Regions from separate parts of the Paenibacillus sabinae T27 genome, predicted to be linked through region 4. Evidence: riboswitches for the same ligand, from Rfam matches in the RefSeq annotation. Region 4 holds a riboswitch; each other region holds the start of a gene.
What was found. Region 4 has a riboswitch for cyclic di-GMP ahead of PSAB_RS24440 (S-layer homology domain-containing protein). Riboswitches for the same ligand answer to the same signal wherever they lie in the genome.

Region 1: it holds a riboswitch for cyclic di-GMP, as region 4 does, so the genes downstream of both, PSAB_RS17220 (ASCH domain-containing protein) here and PSAB_RS24440 (S-layer homology domain-containing protein) in region 4, are expected to answer to the same signal.
Region 2: it holds a riboswitch for cyclic di-GMP, as region 4 does, so the genes downstream of both, PSAB_RS03040 (transglutaminase-like domain-containing protein) here and PSAB_RS24440 (S-layer homology domain-containing protein) in region 4, are expected to answer to the same signal.
Region 3: it holds a riboswitch for cyclic di-GMP, as region 4 does, so the genes downstream of both, PSAB_RS21395 (stalk domain-containing protein) here and PSAB_RS24440 (S-layer homology domain-containing protein) in region 4, are expected to answer to the same signal.

The regions. Positions count from the first base shown of each region.
Region 1 covers NZ_CP004078.1:3,721,595-3,725,081, reverse strand. Annotated here, with positions in the region: gene PSAB_RS17230 (protein-glutamine gamma-glutamyltransferase) at 1-581, shown strand, start outside; gene PSAB_RS24660 (Ig-like domain-containing protein) at 636-1,340, shown strand; cyclic di-GMP riboswitch class I at 1,623-1,709, shown strand; gene PSAB_RS17220 (ASCH domain-containing protein) at 1,950-2,399, shown strand; gene PSAB_RS17215 (NucA/NucB deoxyribonuclease domain-containing protein) at 2,402-2,806, opposite strand; gene PSAB_RS17210 (hypothetical protein) at 2,983-3,487, shown strand, end outside.
Region 2 covers NZ_CP004078.1:655,895-659,381, forward strand. Annotated here, with positions in the region: gene PSAB_RS03025 (glycosyltransferase family 2 protein) at 1-330, shown strand, start outside; gene PSAB_RS03030 (GtrA family protein) at 323-793, shown strand; gene PSAB_RS03035 (class D sortase) at 806-1,465, shown strand; cyclic di-GMP riboswitch class I at 1,571-1,651, shown strand; cyclic di-GMP riboswitch class I at 1,724-1,804, shown strand; gene PSAB_RS03040 (transglutaminase-like domain-containing protein) at 1,818-2,627, shown strand; rRNA gene PSAB_RS03045 (16S ribosomal RNA) at 2,936-3,487, shown strand, end outside.
Region 3 covers NZ_CP004078.1:4,634,405-4,637,891, reverse strand. Annotated here, with positions in the region: gene PSAB_RS21405 (pyridoxal phosphate-dependent aminotransferase) at 1-73, opposite strand, end outside; gene PSAB_RS21400 (radical SAM protein) at 97-996, opposite strand; cyclic di-GMP riboswitch class I at 1,187-1,279, shown strand; gene PSAB_RS21395 (stalk domain-containing protein) at 1,370-3,220, shown strand; gene PSAB_RS21390 (LysM peptidoglycan-binding domain-containing protein) at 3,341-3,487, opposite strand, start outside.
Region 4 covers NZ_CP004078.1:991,304-994,790, forward strand. Annotated here, with positions in the region: gene PSAB_RS24440 (S-layer homology domain-containing protein) at 1-1,760, opposite strand, end outside; cyclic di-GMP riboswitch class I at 1,821-1,911, opposite strand; gene PSAB_RS04500 (MerR family transcriptional regulator) at 2,152-2,904, opposite strand; gene PSAB_RS04505 (3'-5' exonuclease) at 3,060-3,487, opposite strand, start outside.

The sequences.
Region 1 (3,487 bases), 2.5 Mb from region 4:
GGTCCCGTACCAATAAAGGAGGACTCCTCTTAAATAACGGGGTCTTACCGTCCGACGCGATCAATGATATTTTCCGGAACGGCCGTATGTATGCCTTTGAGTGCGCAACAGCCGTGGTGGTTGTTTTATATAAGGGAGTCCTTGATGCGCTGGGTGAAGAGGTATTTAATTCGTACTTTAGAAACCTGCTGCTCTATGATTGGCAGTATGACAGAGATTTACAGTTAACTGCGATCAATAACAGGGAGGAAGCCTATCCCGGTGATGTGCAGTATTTCAAGAATCCCGACCATGACCCGAACAAGCCGGAATGGCAGGGCGAGAACGTTATCGTACTGGACAAAGGAATGTATTACGGGCATGGAATCGGTATTACCACCACCGAGGGAATGATTACCGTTCTGAACAGAAAGAGAGTGCCTGGAAGCAGAACATCTGCTTATCTTCTGGATAAGACGTTTAGCCCGGACTTTGAGTATTTGCGGAGATTATCCGCGGGAAGAAGCCTTCCGTCAGCGGCAGGCCGTTATACAGGCTATACAGTTGTCATAAAAATCGGTTCGCATAATTACAGAATGTAGCTAAGAAAGTTATTTATAGGTCAAATTATGGATTTAGCCTGTTTCAGGTAGTGCATAGTCAACCCGAGCAAGACGATTATTCAGGGCGACAGCCAGCTGTTGCTGGCGACCGTAACGCCGGCGAATGCAACGAACAAGGATGTCATCTGGACATCGAGCAACCCGGCAGTGGCGACAGTGGTGAACGGCAACATTTCGGCGAAATCGGTCGGCACGGCCACGATCACCGCGAAGACGCGTATCGGCGGCTTCACCGCGACGACTGCCGTAACGGTCACGGCGGAACCGGCGCATGGGGAACTCGCCAATCACGATTTTGAAGACGGATTGAACGGTTGGACGATTCTGTCCGGCGACGCCTTCACCGCCCAAGATGTGACGACGGCCAACGACTGGGGCTGGGGCGGCCCGTTCAACCAGAATGGCGCCAAGCATCTGTGGGGGGCCCAAAGCGGTAACGACAGTCAGACCGGGGCTATGCGATCTGAGCAATTCGTTCTCGGCGGCAACGGACAGATCAATTTACTGGTCGGAGGGGGCAACAATTATTATGATCTCTATGTTGCGCTCGTTCGCGCCTCTGACGGTAAGGAGTTGTTCAAAGCAACCGGACTCGACCAGGAATCGTATACCCGAATTTATTGGGATGCCTCAGATTACATCGGTACGGAGTGCTACATCAAGATTGTCGATAACGCCACCGGCAGCTGGGGCCATATCAACATTGATGATGTTAACGTCCCCACCGTGGCTCCGTAGTAAAAGGTCAATAGCCCGAATATCGAGACAGGCAGTTTGACGGTTGAAAATCAGTATGATCCCCTCTTGGCAGACAGTGAAAAAAGAGTTCATGACAGCATGAATCAACACTGTAGACCGGAGGGGATTTTATAATTTAGTTCTGTACTGTGGGATGTCCCGGACGCAATACCCAGGCACTGTTCATTTTCCCAAGCATGTAATAGGCATTATTACTTAAGACCGTTGTCTTCTTTATTTTGTCTATGCTAAAATGTTCCTGTATACATAGTCACATAAATCGTACGAAAAAGGCAAAGCTGATGAAAATCAGTGACGCAAAGCTAAAGGGACTAAGTGGAGAAATCCGTATGTCAGCCAGCTCCCGAATAATCGCACCTCCCGTAGATTTATGTGAAATGAAGGAGGAGAAGCATGGGAAAGTATTGGCATTCTTTTTGGTTGGGGTTTAACGAAACTCTACTTGAAGATTGTATGTGCGAGAGCGTGAGATCGAAGATCTGTAGCAAGATCGGGTATCATAGAAGCAAACTGAATGCTTAAGCAGAAGAGGCACCTATTTTAGGTGCTTTTTTCTTGAGTCAGCGAAGTACAGAGGAGCGGTTAGTCTTGCGGTGTATCACGATATGGCAGCCTTGGGCGACCCTGATTGCACTTGGAGAGAAAAAATTCGAAACGAGAAGCTGGGCTACACAGCACCGGGATGCCATCGCCATTCATGCCGGGAAAAAGGTGGATAAGGCCATCTGCCAGAAAGAACCATTCCGCAGTATACTAGCAAAACACGGATACACAGCGGATACCTTGCCGACAGGGAGCGTGGTGGCGGTATGCAGGCTGGCCGATTGTCTTGAGGTCACCGAGTCTTACGGTGAAACGGCAATGCTTGAAAGCCCATCGCAATCCATCGTCATCGGCGACCTTGAAAAAGCATTCGGATTGTTTGAATTAGGCCGATTCGCCTGGGAGCTTGCGGATGTCCGGCGGCTGCCGAAGCCGATTCCGGCCAAAGGGATGCAGGGGCTCTGGAATTGGGAGGAGACACATGATTTTTTGTGAGTTCATCGAAAGATAAATTCTACTCTGGTCCCATCCTTCAATTTCTCCAGCTGATTGCCGACCCAGCTGCCTGCACCACGGTTATCGGCTGGGGATATGTATGCGATGTCCGCTCCCGTTCCGCCTTCCTCGCACATGGCCATGGGCCATTCATCGCGATCATAATGTTTTTTGGTGGGAATTCCCTTCAGCGACTCCCGGCGGTTCTCTTCAGCTCCTTCACGGTTGATCGTGCATACGCTGGACTCGCCTCTCTCGATCGCTTTTTCAATATGCTTTGCCGTTTCCGGATACTCGTCTGATGGAAAAATCAGCTGTACCACTTCCTTATCGGAAGAAGGAGCGTTCCTGAAATCCCACCCGTTTCTTTCGGCAAGATACGACAGCAGCAAAAGCAGCAGAAGCATGGCAAGAAGAGCTGTGATCCGATTTTGTTTACGCAATGTTCTACTCCTTTTCTTATGTAAATCGTAGAATTTAATTATAATTCATTTTAAGGATTTGTTTACATAGCATTTCCCATTTTTTTTAGTTGCGCATTCCCGCAATCTTCTCTATCCTTTTAAAAGGAGGGATAGTAGAAATGAGAAAAGCCTTACTGGCAGGCGCAGCAATTGCCCTTGTGCTGCTCAGCGCCTGCGGCGGAAAAGAGCCGGCTGCATTGTCCCATGAGGATGTGCAGGAGAGCGTTCAGGAATTTTATAATGAGATCTCTTCGCTTGATCAAACCGCAAAAACATCTCTGAATGACTTCAATGAAGCGCTGGCTTCATATTCAGGAGGCAGTCTGACGGCGGACGAGCTGGAGAAGGCGATTGAGAAGTTTCAGGATACGGCCTCTGATTTGTCGGATAAGGCGGATGACGTCGAGGTTGCACCCGGACTTCCGGATAACGTGGAGAAGCTGCTGAACGAAGCCAAGGACTCTTTTCAAAAAGCCTATGAAATCAAGAAAGAAGCCTCGCAAAGCGCCGATTCACCCGACGTAACCGCTGAGCAGTTCAATCAAATGAACAAAAATGCCGATATTGTCATGCTGTACGGGATCTCCAAGCTTAATCAGGCGAGAGAAGCGATCGGGCTCCTTG
Region 2 (3,487 bases), 340 kb from region 4:
AAACCGCTCAAAATCGCATCTTATCTCGGATTTTCGCTCTCTTTTTCCAGTTTTATCTTTCTGTTCTTCGTCTTGATGCAAAAATGGTTCACCTCCCGCACCGTGCCCGGCTGGGCCTCCATTGTAGGGGTGAATCTGCTGTTTAACGGGATTGTACTTATGATTCTCGGGGTAATCGGGGAATACATCGGCCGGATTTACGACGAATCGAAGGATCGGCCGCTGTATATTGTCCGCCGGACCGTGGGCTATACCAGCCTGAAAGAAGAGGAAGCTGAGCTCCTTCGCGAGGAAGCTGGACTTACGCGGAAGGGCGTGCCTCATGAATAACAAAAATATGCGCGGCGAAATCATCCAGTTCGTTAAATTTAATATTGTCGGTCTGCTGAATACGCTCGTCGATATGGCCGTGTTCGCGCTGCTGAATTCGCTCGGACTGTACTATGTCGTGGGCCAGATCATCTCTTATGGGGCGGGAACGGCCAACAGCTTTATTTTAAACAGCAATATAACGTTCAAGGACCGGAAGCGGTCCAAAGAGGACGGGTTCGATTATAAGCAGCTGATGAGGTTTATTGTTTTGAATTTGGTTGTGCTGGGTATATCTTTGCTGCTGATGAGCTTGCTAATCGACCGGCTGGGACTGAAGGAGCTGGTATCGAAGGTACTGGTTACCTTTGTTACGGTCATCATCAATTTTGTCGGCAGCAGAAAATGGGTGTTCGTGAACCCGAAGCAGCCCCTGTCCGTTTCGGGCGAGGCGGTCTCCGGAGGGGATGCGGACCAACGTTAGAGGTGAGATAACTTGCGCAAGCTGTCCTATATCATTATTATTGCGGGCGTTCTGCTGCTCCTGTATCCGAAGGCCAGCGAATGGTTCGAAGACTGGCAGCAGCAGAAGCTGCTGGAGGAAGCGGAACGGAACTTTGAACAAGGAACGAATACGGCTCAGACCTCTGTCGATCCCGACTTGCGGCTCAAATACGCCAAAGTGACGCAGCTGCTTGCGGATGAATCGGTATTGGGCGAAGAATCTGAATCTGCGGATAATAATGGGGCTTCGGACGCCGGCGAGCAAGCGATCGGACTGATTGAGATCGATACGATTGATGCCAAGCTTCCCGTGCTTGAAGGAGCCACCAAAGCGAATATGAGGCATTCAGCCGTGCATCTGACCGAGACCGCTCCGCTCGGAGAAGTAGGCAATGCGGCCATTGCTGCTCACCGCGCTCATACCAAAGGCAGACTGTTTAACCGTCTGAACGAAGTGAAGATCGGAGATACGATCACCGTTAAGACCAGAGGGAAAGTCTATAATTATATCGTTTATGATATTCAGATCGTTGATCCGACAGACATTTCCGTGCTGGAGGGCAATAAAAAAGACCGGATCTTGACGCTGATTACCTGCGATCCGCTGATCAACCCGACCCATCGGCTTATTGTCCACGCAAAACTTCCGTGACTGTAGCGGAAAAATGTTAAAAGAGGCGGATGGAGCAGGTATATCTTCCTATTATTCTATTGTTATTTGATATTGATATGGTAAAATATATGTAGAAAAGCTAAACACGATAAATGGCAAACCTCCCGAAAGGTAGGGACGCAAAGCTACAGGGCCTTCCCGTCAGGATGGCAGCCAGCTGCCGAATGAAGAGGCTTTTTTGTTTGAGTTTTAATATAAATTATGGTATTTATTCCAAAAATAATAAAGATAAAGCTTGTGTGACAAAGGCAAACCTGCCGAAAGGCAGGGACGCAAAGCTACAGGGCCTTCCCGCCAGGATGGCAGCCAGCTACCGAAAGGAGTTTTATCCATGAAGAAGTTGTATGCGGTGATCCTCGCTTTATTAATCGTCGCCGCCTCCGCCGAAGCGACTCCGGCAGCCGCTGCGAGCAGCGGGTCCGAATGGCTGGATGCTTCGGAGTTAAGCCAAGGTGTTGTCGGCATTCAATATAACGTTCCGCAGAACAAGCGCACCAAACTGATGATCACCAAGAACGGCAGCAGCTATACCTACAACCTGTTCGCATCGGAGCCTAATGAATCTTTCCCTCTTCAACAAGGCAACGGTACCTATCGCATCTCCATCCTTGAGAACACCAGCGGCAATAAATATAAAGTGGTGTATTCCGACTCGGTCGACCTCTCGCTAAGCGACCCCAACGCTGTATATTTGAGCTCCGTGCAGAATGTGAATTGGAGTCCCTCGGACAAAGCGGTACAAAAAGCGAAACAATTGACTCAGAACGCTGCCACGGACAAAGAAAAGGTAACCGCCATCTACAACTATATCGTCTCCAATATTAAATATGATTACGCTTTGGCCGCTAATGTAGCCAATGATTATGTGCCGAGTATCGACAATACGCTTGCCTCCAAAAAAGGAATTTGCTATGACTACGCCTCCCTTTTCGCCGCCATGCTTCGGAGTGTGGATGTACCGGCCAAGCTGGTCATGGGCAATAGCAGCTATGTAGCTGAGTACCATGCCTGGAACGAAGTCCTCATCGGAGGCAAGTGGGTCACTATCGATACAACAGTTGATGCGGGCTTGGGCAAGAGCGGCAAGACGGCTCCCCTGATTAAAAGCGCAAGTAAATATACGGCCGTGAAGTATTACTAAGCACAAACAATCCGCTTAACCAATAAGTGGATTGTTTTTTTTTGTGATTTCGGGGTTGCCATATTCAATGAGAAGAGGTATTATAGGTGAGTCGCTCTTGGGAGGCACAAGCGTTTAAAGATAACTTGAAAAAAACTTTTTAAAAAAAGCTTGCGTTTCTGAAGAGTACATGATATATTATAAAAGTTGCTGCTAACGAAAAGTTGAACGGCGGCAAAGAAGTTTGATCTTTGAAAACTGAACAACGAGTGAGTATTAAATGAGAAGAAATTCTCGTCAGTTTGTTTGATTGAGCTATCGGCTCTACCTTTTTGGAGAGTTTGATCCTGGCTCAGGACGAACGCTGGCGGCGTGCCTAATACATGCAAGTCGAGCGGAGTTATGATGGAGCTTGCTCCTGATTAACTTAGCGGCGGACGGGTGAGTAACACGTAGGCAACCTGCCCCTTGGACTGGGATAACTACCGGAAACGGTAGCTAATACCGGATAAGACCTTCTGGTGCATACCGGAAGGCGGAAAGGCGGAGCAATCTGTCACCAGGGGATGGGCCTGCGGCGCATTAGCTAGTTGGTGGGGTAACGGCTCACCAAGGCGACGATGCGTAGCCGACCTGAGAGGGTGAACGGCCACACTGGGACTGAGACACGGCCCAGACTCCTACGGGAGGCAGCAGTAGGGAATCTTCCGCAATGGGCGAAAGCCTGACGGAGCAACGCCGCGTGAGTGATGAAGGTTTTCGGATCGTAAAGCTCTGTTGCCAGGGAAGAACGTCTCTTAAGAGTAACTGCTAAGAGAGTGACGGTACCTGAGAAGAAAGCCCCGGCTAACTACGTGCCAGCAGCCGCGGTAATACGTAGG
Region 3 (3,487 bases), 1.6 Mb from region 4:
CTTGGGCCATATCATACATTTTTCTGATTTTAGCCGGTTCGATGCTTGCGATCTTTGATGATAATTCTTTCATTCCTGATCTCCTTCCTCCACCCATTATCTGGGGATTGAAACCGCTCCTTCCACACCTTTTTGCAGGTGACCGTCTAAATATTCGACCCCAATGGAGTTTAAGCCTTCTTTTAGTGCCGCAATCATTTCATCTTTCTTGTCTGGGAGCATACCGCGAACGGGTATTACATTGGAGGTATGGAGACCGAAGAAAAAGGTATGGTCCAGGTTCAGTCCGCTTAACATTTCGATTTCCTCTTCAATATTTTGGCGCAAGGTATTTTCTATAAAAAGCCCTTCTTCTACTTCTTCATCCAGCGGGCTGCCGGGATCCACATGTAAAGTGGCAATAAAGATCAGCTTTGGCTTAACTTCATTTAGCAGTTTGCTGTTTGCTTTTGCATTTTCCCGTGTTTTTTCGCTGCCGGCTCCTCCGATGATAATATTTACACTAAAGTCCATTCCAGCTTCGGTTAAACGCTTTAACTGTACTTTGGCTTCATCCACCGTAAATCCTTTATTAAAATGTTCCACTACCTCGGGCATACCGGATTCCAGGCCGATATTGAGGTCGTTAATCTTTAAGGCTCTTAATTCTTTAAGCTCTTCATCGGTTTTATTTTTAATGTTATTAACGGAGGCATACATCGCTATAGTCTGAACTTGAGGCAGAATTTCATTGATTTTAACCGCAATGGATTTAAGCCGGTCTGCACTCAGGGCAAAAGGGTCGGCATTGACTAAAAATATACGGTTTACTTCAGGATACATTCGTTTGGCTTCCCATAAATCATGCTCAATTTGTTCCAGCGTTTCGACATGAAAAGGCACATCGCTATACATGGTACAGAAGCTGCACTCATTATGGCTGCATCCGACAGTGACTTGCAGTAATAGCGAATTCGCTTCAAAAGGCGGACGGTAAACGGGGCCGGTATACTTCATTTTCTCTTCTCCTTTGTACATAGCACTGATTTCTATAAGTTTACAATTATACGGCTATCTGAGGTAGTACGTACTTTAAAGTGCGTATCTCAAGTGAGTGACAAACAAAATATTAATTGGTAAATTTTAAATCTGGATTTATACTGAAAAAAGAAGTGCAAAAGAACTATAAGAAATCACGAAACAAGTGATTGACCAAAGGCAAACTCGTTCGAAAGGCGGGGGCGCAAAGCCACGGGTCTTCCGTTATAGTAAGCTATAACCAGACAGCCGGGTTGCTCAGAGGCTTGTTTTTTTGCGTGTTCTTACAGCAGAAGAAAGGAATGGTTCAACGAAAATGAGACGAATCTTTTGGAGTGTGCTTGTGGTCTGGATGCTCGTTGCATTAACCGAAATGGAAACAAGGGGGATGGCTGCGAGCGCAGCAGCAGGGCAGAACTACACATGGAAAGACGAGGTGACGAAGTTCAAAGTCGGACCGGTTGATTTTCAAGATCTCAAGGATGCTGATATCGCTGGCCGCTACTTAACCTGGACTATAATTCAAGATCACTATGATTCGATTTATGTTTTAAATTTGGATAACGGAAAGACGGAAAGATTGACTACCGATAAGACCCACAAATATAACCCGGTTCTAGCGGATACCATTCAAGGCCCAATGGTTCTTTGGATTCAGAGTAATGAACTCCATGGAAGTGATATATGGGGATACAATTTGAAAAGTAAGGAAAAAAAGAAACTGGTTGACGGCGGGTCATCCTCGCTAACGGAGCCCGTTGGAAATGGCAATTATCTGGCATGGGTTGATCATTACAAAGTCCAAGTTCTTAATTTGGCAAGCGGTGAGTCGGAGGAGATCGAGGAAGGGAGTAATCCTCAGCTGGGTAAGGGCCGGCTTATCTATCTGTACCGATCCGATGAAATTAGAGCCTATGATTTGGGTTCAAAGAGTGAAGATCATTTTTACGGAGCCAGCTTTCCGCATGATTATTCGTTCAATGGCAAATACATTGTGCTTAAGACCAAGCTTAGGGAAAATCAGGGTTATGTTGAGCTGAACGCAACCACTCCGTCTGAGAAGGGAATCGTGCTGCAAAAAGATTCTCCTTACAAATTGTCAAAAGTATTCACAGGGTTGTCCTATGGCATTTGGGTTGAAAAAGGAGAGGGAGATCAAGCAAAGGTAACAGGTGTAGACCTTTTGCATAAGGAGTCTTTTTCGATACCGCTGGAAGCGACATACAATCATGTACTCGGACTCTCCGGCGATACGCTGATTTATTTAAATAAAGGCGGTTTTATCGTCAAAAGAACCATCATTCCTCCGAGTACCCGTGCAGACCGGAATGCAGAACCGATTCATGTCGTTATGGATGGGGTAGAGGTTCCCCTGCGTACGGCCCCGATTTCGCTTAACAATAGCACCTATGTCGAGTTTCGTTCCCTGTTCGAGCGGATGGGGTTCGGCATTAAATGGGATAACAAAACGCGCCAGATCACGGGCACCAAGGGAAGCCTGGTAATTAAACTGACTATTGACAAGAAAGAAATGGTTGTTAATGGAAAAGTTATCAAAACCGATTCTGCGCCGGTTACTCGGGGCGGTACAACCTATGTCCCTCTTAGGCTTATTGGTGAAGCGGCTGACCGTAAAATTAGCTGGAATAGAGCAAAGCAGACGGTGTACATCAGCCTGAAAGATACAAAGGATACCCTGTATAACGAAGACGGCAGCATGCGGTATCATGGCGGGCTGGTAGACGGTATCCGTGAGGGGTATGGAACGCAATACAACGAAAACGGACGTGTTTTCTATGAAGGGGAATGGAAGAACGATAAAATGGATGGCGAAGGGAAAATGTACTATCTTTTCGCTGACGAACTGTACTTCGAAGGAACGATGAGAAATGGCAAGCAGGTGGAGGGCATCGAATATTATCCCGGCGGAGGACTTCGGTATAAAGGTTCTTACAACGAATCGGGCTTGCATTGGGAGGGGCTAGAGGTGGTTCTGAATCGAAGTACTGGTGAATATCTCGTCGTAGAAATAAGCCAGGGAGGTCGAGAAGGAAAGGCAATCTGGTATTACGCCAATGATGAGGTTAAAATTGAGGGGGATTTTGCGGACGACCGGTTTATCAACGGCACCCTCTATGATCCCGAGGGGAATATGCTGTATCAAGGCGGATTTGACGAATGGGGTGAACCTTTAAAGAATTAAACAATAATAGCAGTCCCGATGAAGTTGTCTGGATCGGGACAACTGCTAAACTTAAAATTATCTCTCTGAGCCAACCCTTCAATCGGGTTGGCTCTTCTAGTCTTTGAATCAATCTTACTGTCAAAGAAATCGTAATCCGTTCACCATCGCTTGAAGATGAGCTTGGTCCGCCCAGAGGATGAAGTATGGATACGTGCTGCCGTTAATGACAACAGGCTGCGGGTATACGGCGATGAACGCCGATTGTTGCCGCAATTCAGGCGCTTG
Region 4 (3,487 bases):
ACTTTAGCATACACGCTGTCGTTAACCGTAACGCTGGATAACATAACTCCTGAAAAATGCTGAGACGAGTTCGGATTGGTAACGTCATACGATGCCGGAGGAAGCGCTCCGCCCGAGATGCTGTAAACCCCTACGTCTTGTACCGTTTTGTCATATTCGGTCTGGTACGTATCCTGTGTAACCGAATTGGCAACATTCCATTTTACGGCCGAATAATCATAGGTTGCCGGGTACAGGGTGTATAGCTTGTCCTGTACAATAAAAGCGGCTTTTATATCCAGCACCTTACCCGGTTCGGGGGCAGGCTGCTCTACAGGCAGCTGTCCGGGTGCCGGAGATTCGGGTGCGGGAGATGCGGGTGCGGGCGTGGGTGCGGGAGATACGGGTCCCGTAGGATTACTCACTTCTCCTGGCGAAGGAACCGTTGGAACCGGACTGCTGCTTCCAACTTCCTTCCCGCCAATTACCACGACCTTCACCGTCTCCGAGAGAATGTACTCCTTTATAATTTGCTCGAAGCTAACACCTTCCGCATTAATCTCAGCTTTAAGGATGGTTCCTTCTCCTGTGATCTTCGCGGCTGCCTGCAGAATGATCTCCTTCAATACGGCATTGTCCTGCAGCTTGATAGCAGCCCCTTCTGAACCTGTGTAAGTTTCAAGCAGAGCTATGGTGGATTGATCGTAAATTTCGATCGTTACCGTCGTTTTTACTGCGACTTTTGCAAAAGTGCCCTCAAATTGTACGAGATCATTTACTGACGTACTTTCAACGGAAACCGATTTAAAGGCTTCGTTTCCCTGTTCTTCTTCCAGCTTTGCTCCCGATTTGACGACAGTGCTGCTGATGCTTGTATCGCCCTTCGTAAAAAGTCTGACTCGTCCGAGATCCTTTTGAACCACTACCTGGTTCATCGAAGAGTCTTGAATGACGATACTGTGTTCCCCGCCGCCGTTCACAATGGTTCTTCCTTCAACGGTTACGTGATCAAGCAGCACCTCGCCCTCGCCGATTCCCGCTGCCAGAATGAGGTCGCCTTTAATGACAGCATTCTTTAGGGTGACGCCGCCGCTGTTGATCGTCAAGTTCCCGCCAACCGTATTTTTCAGATCATAGGTTCCAGGCTGGTGTATCAATTGACCTACAGCTTGATCTAGCACCACTACAGCTTCAGCTCTTGTGATGGGTTTCTGAGGACGGAAGCTTTTATCCGGATATCCCTTCAGATAACCCTTGGAAGCAACCACTTTTATGTATGGTTTACTCCAGGCAGACATTTGCTGTTCATCCTGAAAGGCTTCAGTATCTCTCGTTATTGTCCCCTCTTCCAACTGCATAAGCTGGTAAATGATTTTGGCAGACTCTTCTCTCGTTATCGGTTGATCAGGCCTGAAGGTGCCGTCTCCGAACCCCGAGATGTAGCCGGTAAATTTCGCTTTGGATACATCGTTGTAAAACCATTTTCCCTGCGGGACATCTTTAAAAGTCTGGTCAGCCTTATGGGAAAAACCAAACGCTTTGTTCGCCAGCGATATGAATTCCGCTCGGGTAATGACTTTATCGGGTTGAAAGGTTCGATCGGCGTAGCCCGAGATCAATCCATTGCCAATCCATACTTTTATTTCTTCCTCGGCCCAATGACGGCTAATGTCATTTAATGAAGTTTGGTTTTCTGCATACGAGGGCCCTGAGAAAGATAAGACTTGCACTGCAAAAAACATAATGATAAATGCGACTCTACCTAATAACCTTCCCAACATACAATCTCCCTTTCATAACTTAATTAATGGCAACAAAAATAAGCCAACCCATGAAGAGATATAGGCAACCCGGCTGTCATACAAGGAGTGACCTTGCTTAGACCCGTGGCTTTGCGTCTCCGACTTTCGTACGGATTTGCCGTTTCTTATTCTACAGATTGACTTAAGACCAACCTACCAGGGCTTAATTGCCCAGGAATAATTATACAATCCCACCCATCATACAACAAAAGTCCCATTTATTCGATCTAAATTTTTGGGCCTGCCTGACCGAAGAAGAACTGCCGTAATGGGGGGACTGGTGCGACGCGGTAAATGAATATGCAGATAAAAAAAGCCAAGGCAAAAAGCATTTTGCCCTGGCTTAGCCTAGTGAAACTCGATAAACGCTTTAGTTCGATTTGGCCGTGTAGGCGTGTACGGCGTCTCTAAGGAAGCGGGCAAGCCCCGCTCCGCGCTTGTCATAGTAAGCGGTAAAGCGTTCGTCGTCCACGTACATCTGCGCGACCCCCGCATGGGCCTCCGGGGAGTAGCTGCCCCAGAAGAATGTGAGCCATTGCCGATGGAGATCGGCGGCTCGCTGCGCGGCTTCGCCGGCGGAGTCACCAGTCTTCATGCCTTCCGCCAGCGAAGCGAACATGTCCTCTTCTATTTTTTGAACGGCCGAATACTGCTCCTCGGTCATGTTCATCAGCTGTTTATTGGACCGGTTGACGGCTTCGTCGCCGTACTTCCCGCGCGCTTCCTTGCCGTAGGCCTGCTCGTTGTCTTCAATCATTTTTTGTTTAAAGCCTTCAAATTTCTCGGTGTCGCTCATTGTAATCCTTCCTTCCCTTTCGGCCAGTGTCTTCTCCACATTTGAGATCAGCCGGTCGAGTTGTTCTCTTTTGGCCAGCAGCCTGCCATGATGTGTCCTCAGCGCTTTCGTCCCGTCGAACGAGGGCGAGGTTACGATAGCCTTAATGTTCTCCAGACTTAGACCCAGCTCGCGGTAAAATAAAATCTGCTGCAGCAGATCGACCTCGGGCCGGCCATAGATGCGGTATCCGGAGGAGTTGATCCGGGCCGGTTTCAAAATCCCGAATTCATCGTAATAACGCAGCGTACGCGCGCTGATTCCCGCAAGTTTCGCGAGTTTTTGCACTGTGTATTCCGTGATGGCACCTCCTCACAAGCTCAATGTACACCTTTACGCTGCGTTAATGTCAAACCTTTTTTCAGCATAAAAAAAGCACCGATGGGTGCTTTTTCGAGGGTGCCGAAGCATGGGCTCTGCCGAAAAGGAAGGGCGGCTATTCTTTAGCTTTGACTCAGCCGGTTGGCCGGAGACGGGGAAGGAGAGATTGCGGAACGGGAGGTGGCTTTCTCAAGCTCCGCGGCAAAGAATCGCTGAAGCTCCTCAGCCTTGCGCGGGTCGTCCAGCGGAATTTTACCTGTAAAATAATGCTCCTCAACTAGCTCCCAGGTGGGGATGATCTTTTGCGCCAGAATTGCTTTGATCGCGATCTTGACCGTCTTGCGCTCACGGGCGTTGGAGAAGGTGTCTTTGTAGTATTTCACCTGATCCAGGTCCAGCTCGCCGTAAATCCCACGAAAAATATCGGCTGTCATGCGCGCGTCGCCCAGCGCCCGGTGCGCGGAGCCGGCGGATTCGAGGCCCAGAAGCTCCATGGCGCTTTCCACGCTGATATCGTTCTTCAGGCCTCGTGCGCGAAGAAGTCCTTTGA